Linked DNA regions of Methylotuvimicrobium sp. KM2. The protein of the gene in region 2 interacts with the protein of the main gene of each other region in a pairwise test. Links are inferred from orthologs where the notes say so. Each region holds a gene or a part of one and is shown on either strand. Other genes may lie near its edges.

Region 1 (4,227 bases), 1.1 Mb from region 2 along the record:
TTTCAAAGTAGTTGGCGCTCCTTCAACAGCGTCTTTCGCTTCTTTCAAGCCCAGACCCGTGATTCCGCGAACCGCTTTAATCGCGGCAACCTTGTTAGCTCCGGCCGCAGTCAAAATAACATCGAATTCGGTTTGTTCTTCAGCCGCTGCCGCCGTCGCTGCCGCTGGAGCCGCAGCCATGACAGCCGCCGATACGCCGAATTTTTCTTCCATCGCTGAAATTAAATCAACGATTTCCATAACCGTCATGTTAGAGACCGCTTCCAAGATATCTTCTTGTGAAATTGCCATTATGTATTCCTCTAAAATAGATGTAAAACTGGTTAAAAAAAGGTTATGCCGCTTCTTTAAGGTCTTTAAGTGCAGCCAATGTCCGTGCAAGCTTACCAACCGGTGCTTTCATGACCGACATCAACATGCTAATTCCTTGATCGCGTGTCGGCAGTTTTGCCAATCTTTCAAGTTCATTAGCATCATATGCCTGCCCACCGATAGCCACTATTTTAGTGACGAGCTTGTTATGACTTTTTGCAAACTCATGGATTAATCTTGCCGCACAACCTGGATCTTCCATCGAAAACGCTAGCAATAACGGACCGACTAAGCCCTCTTGCATACATTCGAATTCTGTCCCGGCTATGGCTCTTTTTGCCAATGAGTTTTTCACAACCCGCAGATAAACACCCGTTTCTCTTGCAGTTTTCCGTAACTCGGTCATTTCCGACACGGTCAAACCGCGATATTCCGCCGCCACGGCGGAATGGGCTTTAGCGGCGAATTCGGCAACCTCTTCGACGACAGCTTTCTTGCTATCTAAATTTAGTGCCACAATTTACCTCCGGTACATATCTGATTTTTTGTCAGAATCAATAAAACGCATCTTTGAGTAGATGCCCCTTACGGTCCCTTTCACCAGCTTTGCGGCTCCAGCTCCCGTCTACGCAGGACAATTAAGTTTTTACAACACCTGCGGTCTTTGACGGTTGCCGGCATTTCCGGCAACCCAAAGTCTTTCGCCTTAACCAGCCAGCCCGCTCTGATCGATCCAAAGCCCTGGACCCATGGTCGATGACAGCGTAATTTTTTTCATATAAACGCCTTTCGCGGCACTCGGCTTAGCTTTGCGCAAGTCGGCCAATAACGCTTCCAGGTTTTGTTGAATGGCTGTCGCGTCAAAATCCACTTTACCGATTGAGCAGTGGATGATCCCCGACTTATCGGTTCGATAACGTACTTGCCCTGATTTTGCGTTTTTAACTGCGGTTGCAACATCCGGCGTAACCGTTCCGACTTTTGGATTTGGCATTAAGCCTCTTGGGCCTAAAATCTGACCCAGCTGACCAACAACCCTCATTGCATCGGGAGAAGCGATCACTACGTCGAAATTCATTTCGCCCTTTTTAACCTGATCGGCTAAATCTTCCATACCAACGATATCCGCCCCCGCTTCTTTCGCCGCATCTGCATTGGCTCCTTGAGTAAATACAGCAACTCTTACGGATTTACCGGTTCCATTAGGCAATACGGTTGCGCCACGAACATTTTGATCGGATTTTCTTGGATCGACGCCTAAGTTGACACTGACATCGATCGATTCGACAAACTTGCTGTTTCCTAGCTCTTTCAATAAACCAACCGCTTCGTCGACCGAATATTGTTTACTTCTATCTACTTTCGACTTAATCAGTTTTGCTTTTTTAGTCAGCTTTGCCATTACACGCCCTCCACATTGAGGCCCATACTACGAGCACTTCCGGCTATAGTTTTAACTGCCGCATCCAAGCTTGCCGCATTTAAATCTTCCATTTTGGTTTTGGCGATTTCTTCAAGCTGTTCACGCGTCACTGTGCCAATTTTCACTTTATTCGGCGTACTACTGCCGCTCTTTACACCAACAGCTTTCTTTAACAAAATCGAAGCAGGCGGAGTTTTAGTAATAAAGGTAAAACTACGATCGCTATAAACGGTAATAACAACCGGAATCGGCAACCCTTTTTCTAACTCTTGAGTTTTTGCATTAAAGGCTTTACAAAACTCCATAATGTTGACACCATGCTGACCTAATGCAGGTCCAACTGGTGGGCTAGGGTTAGCTTCACCAGCTTTTACTTGCAACTTTATGTATGCATTAATTTTTTTTGCCATTATTTACTCCAAATCGGGTGCAATCGCTTTTCAGCTCCCCTAATAAACAAAAATCCCGGACACAGTCATATCCAGGATTTTAAAAAATTTTTGACGCTTTATTATGATTTTTCAACTTGATTGAAGTCCAGCTCTACCGGTGTCGACCTGCCAAAAATTAAAACCGAAATCCTAAGCTTGCTCTTTTCGTAATTAACTTCTTCTATCGTTCCATTGAAATCCTTAAAAGGCCCGTCGTTCACTCTTACAACCTCACCGACTTCAAATAAAACTTTTGGCCTTGGTTTATTAACCCCTTCCTCGACTCTATTTAAAATAGACATCGCCTCTTTTTCCGTTATAGGGGCCGGCTTGTCGGATGTTCCACCAATAAACCCAAGCACTCTAGGGACATCTCTAACCATATGCCATGTTTCATCGGTCAATTCCATCTGCACGAGCACATAACCCGGAAAAAACTTGCGCTCGCTTTTACGCTGCTGCCCCATACGCATCTCGACAACTTCTTCCGTAGGCACAAGAATCTTGCCGAAGTACTGACCTAGACCTTCCCGCTTTATCCTTTCTTCTAACGCTTCTTTGACTTTATTTTCAAAGTTTGAATAAGCATGAACAACATACCAACGAAGTGCCATTTATCAGCCTCCTTGACCGGTCAATAAACGAACACCCCAAAATAAAAACATATCAAGCAACCAAAGTATCACACCAACGATAATAACCATTGCAAAGACCATTAAAGTCGTCCGCATTGTTTCTTGACGCGTCGGCCAAACTACCTTTCTTACTTCTTGTTTCGATTCCAATGCGAAAGTCCAAAACCCCTGACCCAATTGAGTAGTCAACATGAGACCCATTGCAATCAGAACAATTACGACTAGCGAGAGTACCCTATATAACAAGGCAAATTCGGAAAAGTAGTAAAAACCCGCAAGGCCTGCAATAACAAAAACAATTGAGAAAACTTGCTTAACAACATCACCTACCGATGCTGAGGATTCAACTTGTGTACTCATGATTGTTATTACGATTTATAGTTATTGTATTTTTCTGATGGCAGGCCAGGAGGGAATCGAACCCCCAACCTGCGGTTTTGGAGACCGCTGCTCTGCCAATTGAGCTACTGACCTAATTCAGAAAACATTAAAAATTATTTAGCGCTTACGTTATTCGATAATGGAAGCAACAACGCCCGCGCCAACGGTACGGCCACCTTCACGAACCGCGAAACGCAAACCTTCTTCCATCGCAATCGGCGCAATCAACTTCACTTCAACGTTGACGTTATCGCCCGGCATCACCATTTCCACGCCTTCCGGAAGATCGACCGCTCCGGTTACATCCGTTGTTCTGAAATAAAATTGTGGACGATAGCCATTAAAGAATGGTGTATGACGCCCGCCTTCGTCTTTCGACAATACGTAGATTTCCGCCTTGAAATGGGTATGCGGCTTAATGGTGCCTTTGTGCGCCAAGACTTGTCCGCGTTCAACTTCGTCTCTTTTGGTGCCTCTTAACAAGACCCCAACGTTATCGCCCGCTTGACCTTGATCCAATAATTTACGGAACATTTCCACGCCGGTGCAGGTTGTGGTTGTAGTCGGTCTGATTCCGACAATTTCAATCTCTTGCCCAACCTTAATGATCCCACGCTCGACACGCCCGGTAACCACTGTGCCGCGACCGGAAATCGAGAACACGTCTTCAATCGGCATTAGGAACGGCTGATCGATCGCACGCTCAGGCTCTGGAATATAGCTATCTAAGGCCTCGACCAATTTAATGATCGACGGCACGCCAATTTCACTGGTATCGCCTTCCAAGGCTTTTAACGCCGAGCCGATAACTAACGGGGTATCGTCGCCCGGAAATTCGTACATGTCCAATAATTCTCTGACTTCCATTTCCACTAATTCGATCAACTCGGCATCATCCACCATATCGGCTTTATTCAAATAAACCACGATATAGGGAACACCTACTTGACGCGCTAATAATATATGCTCACGAGTTTGCGGCATCGGACCGTCGGCCGCCGAACAGACGAGGATAGCTCCATCCATTTGTGCCGCACCGGTAATC
Region 2 (4,867 bases):
TCTTAGGATCTCGTGGAGCGCATCGCGTCCTAGATGGTGTGAACAGGATGCTGAAACCAGTATGCCGTTCGGAGATAATATTTGCAAGGCTAAATGATTGAGGCGCCGGTAAGCTTCGTAGCCCTGCTTAAAATCTTTTTTGCGTTTGATCAATGCGGGCGGATCAAGGACGATAGTATCGTAATGTCGGTTTTCTTGACGGGCAGCCTTCAGAAAATCGAATACATCGCTGTGCTTGAATTTCATCTTTGCGTCCACACCGTTTAATTGCGCATTTTTCGATGCAAGCTTCAGTGCATTTTCGGAGGCGTCTACGCAAGTGACTTCGGAGGCTCCGGCGACGGCCGCAGGAATACTCCAAGCGCCGGTATAGCAGAACAAATCCAATACACTTCGTTCTTTACATAGTTGCATAAGACGATTGCGGCTGTCGCGATGGTCGTAAAACCAGCCGGTTTTTTGGCCTTCTTGAATATCGACTCTAAATAAGCACCCATTTTCTTCAATGATCATTGTTTCCGGCAAACTGCCGTATATGATTTCATTGTCTAAAGGTAAGCCTTCCAATGCACGTTGACTATTGTCGTTTTTCAATACGATGGCTTGCGGGTTAAACAATTCGATCAAAGCGGTCAGTAATTCGTTTCTGTGGCGTTCAATGCCGGCGGTCGTGATTTGCACCGATAAAACATCGCCGAAACGGTCCACAACCAAGCCGGGCAGGCCGTCGCTTTCTCCGAACACAAGACGATAATAAGGTTTACCGAAGAGTTGTTCGCGCAGTTGCAATGCGGTACTTAGTCGTTTTTTAAAAAATTTGACGCTACAGCTCAAGTCGGACTTTCTGGATAATAAGCGCGCGCAAATTAAGGTGTGCGGATTAAAGTAGGCGCTTCCTAGTTGTTTGCCGTCGGCCGCAAGGATATTAACCAGTTGCCCGGGTTCTAAATCGTTGGGCGCGCTTCGTTTGGTGTCGATTTCATTACTGAAAACCCATAAATGGCCTTGGCGCAAGCGTCGGTCTTCGTTTTTCTTTAAATAAATTTCAGGATGCGGCATGAATTAACCCAGCTTTAACATTTCTCTATCATAAGTTATTGAAAAAATATGTGATAATAAATTTTATGGCGCTACAAAGTTAAATTTTGCATGATTTTTGATTTTGTTATTTCAGTAGCATAGGCCGTAGACACTACATTTGTTAATGCTGGGTTATATAAGTTCGAAAGTATAGCCGCCGACCGAAGCGCTGGGTGCGGCGATGGCGAGACCGATTTCGATGGTTTCGTGAGGCGCGATTTTGTCGGTGCGGAAAGTTAAATTGTCCGGTGTAAATGCGCGTTGCGCGAATGGTTCGCCGGAAAGCTTCAATAAAGTCAGTTTAATGCCCGGATACGGTTGGGCGAATTCAGCCTGATTGTTGATGGTGGCCTTGAAATAGTAATTTTGATCGGCGGTCAAGATCAGCGAGCTCGTTAAAACCGAAAAGTCGGTCAGGTTTCTGTAGTCGGGTAATGAACAGCCTAAATAAGAACACGCTTCAATGAACCAGGGTCTGAATTTTTCGTGTTGTAATGCCGAAGGACCTTGGAAATAGATAATTTGTCCGCACAACAGGATGAGGCCTGCGGCTGCCGATGAATTCCATAAAAGCGGGTTAGCGGCCTTTCGGTCTTGTACCCAGGGTAGTTGTTCTTCAGAAGGGGCCAATGGAACATCCGCCGGAGTTTCGCCGAGTCGTTGCAGTGCATCAAATTGCGTCGAGCAGTGGCTGCAGCGGATTATGCCCCGAGTTTCGCGTAATTGATCTATTGTCAACGTTTGCGGGTGGTGACATTCGGGGCATTGTGTGAACATCGCTTATTTATCTTTTCGTCCGTCCAGGCGACACCAGTCCTCTTGGATTGCCGGCGGATTGAGTGTAATAAAAGGCCGGTACGCTGCGCTGACGGCTTCGGCTTGTTCGTTCAAAATACCGGATAAAACCAAAGAGCCGGAGGGAGCGAGTAGTGCGGCGATCTTGCCGGATAATTCGATCAGCGGTTGAGCCAAGATATTGGCTATAACGATGTCGGCGGTGCGGGCCGCGAATTGTTCCGGTAAGTAGCATCGGATTTTATCGGCAATGCCGTTTTTTATCGCATTGTCGTGTGTCGCCGTTAGTGCCTGCGGATCGATATCGATGGCATGAGCTTCACGAGCGCCGAGCAACACGGCGGCAACCGCCAATATTCCCGATCCGCAGCCGTAGTCGATGACGGTTTTGTCGCTCAGGTCATGTTCGGCAAGCCATTCCAGGCACAATGCGGTAGTCGGATGCGTGCCGGTACCAAAGGCAAGCCCCGGGTCGAGAGTCAGGCAAACCGTGCCGGGCTCTTGTTGCTCTTGTCCGGTCGGACAAACCCAAAGTCTATCGGCAAACTTCATCGGATGATAATACTCCATCCAGGCGCGTTCCCAGGCTTGGTCTTCCAGAATTTCCGCCGACCACTCCTTGAGCGAATGCCGATTAAAAGCGTCGAATACTCGTGCTTTAATGTCTTCCGGCTGGGTATCGAGTTCAAACAAAGCGATGACTTTTGTATTAGGCCAGATCTTGGTTTCGCCGGGCGGGGGCTCATAGACCGGTTGGTCTTCGGCGTCCATGTAAGTAACCGAAACCGCGCCCAGATCGCTGAAATAATCAGAAAGTTCGGGCGCCGAGACTTCGTCGGTAATCACGCTTAATTGATGCCAGGACATAAAGCCATCATTGTCGATTAAAGGAGGGTATTTACTGGAAATGCTTACTCAGCTGGGATCTTGCGGTCGGGTCAGCGATAGCGTGACCCGACCCAATCAAGCATGCTAGTTTAAGTCCAATAGCTTTTCAAGATAGTGAATGTTGCGTTGTCCGGCGATGAATCCGGAGTCGGTCATGATGTCTTTTTGGAGCGGTATATTCGTTTTTATACCGTCGATCACCATTTCGTTCAATGCGGTTGTCATTCTTGCAATGGCGCTATTGCGGTTTTCGCCGTGCGCGATTAGCTTACCGATCATCGAATCATAATAAGGCGGTACTTTGTAGCCGTTATAGATGTGTGTTTCGCACCGAATGCCGGGGCCGCCCGGCATGTGGAATTGATGGATCGTACCGGGACAGGGCATGAAGGTCTTGGGGTCTTCGGCATTCAGTCGACACTCGATCGCATGACCTTGAATTTTGACTTGCTCTTGAGTAATCGATAAGGGTAATCCGTAGGCGATACGTAATTGTTCCTTAACGATATCGAAGCCGGTGACCATTTCGGTAACCGGATGCTCGACTTGAACCCGCGTATTCATTTCTATGAAGAAGAATTCGCCTTTTTCATACAGGAACTCGAAGGTCCCTGCGCCCAGGTAGCCGATATCGCGGCAAGCTTTGGCGCACAATTCGCCCATACGGTTACGTTCTTCGTCGGTAATGCCCGGTGCCGGCGCTTCTTCGACGACTTTTTGGTGCCTTCGCTGCATCGAGCAATCGCGCTCGCCAAGATGGATCGCATTACCGTGTGAATCGGCCATCACCTGGAATTCGATATGGCGGGGATCTTCCAGGAATTTTTCCATGTACACGGTATCGTTTCCGAACGCGGCACTCGCTTCCGCTTTCGTCATGGTAATGGCATTGATCAATGCGGCTTCGGTATGTACGGTGCGCATTCCGCGTCCGCCACCGCCGCCGGCGGCTTTGATGATAACCGGGTAACCGATTTCCTGAGCCATTTGCAGGTTTTGCTTATTATTGTCGGTTAACGGATTGCCGTTGCCCGGTACACAGGGAATGCCGGCGGCTATCATTGCCTTTTTTGCGGCGATTTTATCGCCCATTATGCGGATCGTATCTGCATTCGGGCCGATGAAAACAAAGCCGCTTTGCTTTACTTTTTCCGAAAAATCGGCATTTTCCGATAGAAAGCCGTATCCCGGATGAATGGCTTCGGCATCGGTGACTTCGGCCGCGCTTATGATGGCTGGGATATTTAGATAGCTATCGGTGGATGGGGCGGGGCCTATGCAAACCGACTCATCGGCTAGCCTAACATGTTTTAGATCCCGGTCCGCCACGGAATGTACCGCGACAACCTTGACTCCAAGTTCACGGCAAGCGCGCAAGATGCGCAAGGCTATTTCGCCTCGATTGGCGATGACTATTTTATCGAACATGATTAAATACCTTTGGGTTGTTATTCAATGACAAACAAAGGTTGGTCATATTCGACGGGTTGGCTGTTCTCAACCAATATTTGCGTTACTGTACCGGTTTTATCGGCTTCGATTTGGTTGAGGATTTTCATCGCTTCTATGATACAGAGAGTATCGCCTGCTTGTACCGATTGTCCGATATCGACAAAAGGTTTGGCGCCGGGAGACGCGGACCTGTAGAAAGTGCCGACCATCGGCGATTTTACAATATGACCGGTTATTTTTTTCTCTGTCGGTTCTACAGGGCTTGGTGCGGGTGCCGAAGATGGGGTGGTCGGAGCGAATTGAGCCGGTGCGTAGTTCACTTGGGCGGCATTCGAGTAACGACTAATTCGGACGGATTCTTCCCCCTCACTGATTTCTAATTCGGCAATATCCGATTCTTCGATGAGCTCGATCAGTTTTTTTATTTTTCTAATATCCATTGTGTTATGTTCTCTTTGCTAATATCTCGTGAGCGGCCGTCAAGGCCAATTCGTAACCGATGGCTCCCAGTCCGCAAACAACTCCCACGGCAATATCCGAAAAATAGGAATGTTTTCTAAAAGCTTCCCGGGCATGTACGTTCGACAGGTGCACTTCAATGAAGGGAATCTTGGTCGCCAGCAATGCGTCGCGTATCGCCACGCTGGTATGA

Evidence for each region.
Region 1: the proteins of prmA (region 2) and rplK interact in binary tests that used the Escherichia coli proteins (3 or more experiments, as listed by UniProt). The link is inferred for Methylotuvimicrobium sp. KM2 from one-to-one orthologs.

What each region holds. Positions count from the first base shown.
Region 1 is NZ_CP150634.1:4,115,440-4,119,666, forward strand. What follows is about bases 430-3,173. They hold rplK (50S ribosomal protein L11), read right to left. Parts: upstream 2,146-3,173; coding sequence 1,714-2,145; downstream 430-1,713. Other genes in these bases: rplJ (50S ribosomal protein L10), read right to left, coding at 430-829; rplA (50S ribosomal protein L1), read right to left, coding at 1,019-1,714; nusG (transcription termination/antitermination protein NusG), read right to left, coding at 2,247-2,780; secE (preprotein translocase subunit SecE), read right to left, coding at 2,784-3,161. In the rest of the region: rplL (50S ribosomal protein L7/L12), read right to left, coding at 1-291; more of rplJ, read right to left, coding at 335-429; tuf (elongation factor Tu), read right to left, coding at 3,312-4,227. UniProt on the Escherichia coli protein: Forms part of the ribosomal stalk which helps the ribosome interact with GTP-bound translation factors.
Region 2 is NZ_CP150634.1:3,010,399-3,015,265, reverse strand. The notes cover bases 802-3,636. They hold prmA (50S ribosomal protein L11 methyltransferase), read right to left. Parts: upstream 2,743-3,636; coding sequence 1,861-2,742; downstream 802-1,860. Other genes in these bases: accC (acetyl-CoA carboxylase biotin carboxylase subunit), read right to left, coding at 2,848-3,636; WJM45_RS12645 (zinc-ribbon and DUF3426 domain-containing protein), read right to left, coding at 1,213-1,857; WJM45_RS12650 (class I SAM-dependent rRNA methyltransferase), read right to left, coding at 802-1,059. Also shown: more of WJM45_RS12650, read right to left, coding at 1-801; more of accC, read right to left, coding at 3,637-4,191; accB (acetyl-CoA carboxylase biotin carboxyl carrier protein), read right to left, coding at 4,212-4,655; aroQ (type II 3-dehydroquinate dehydratase), read right to left, coding at 4,660-4,867. UniProt on the Escherichia coli protein: Methylates ribosomal protein L11.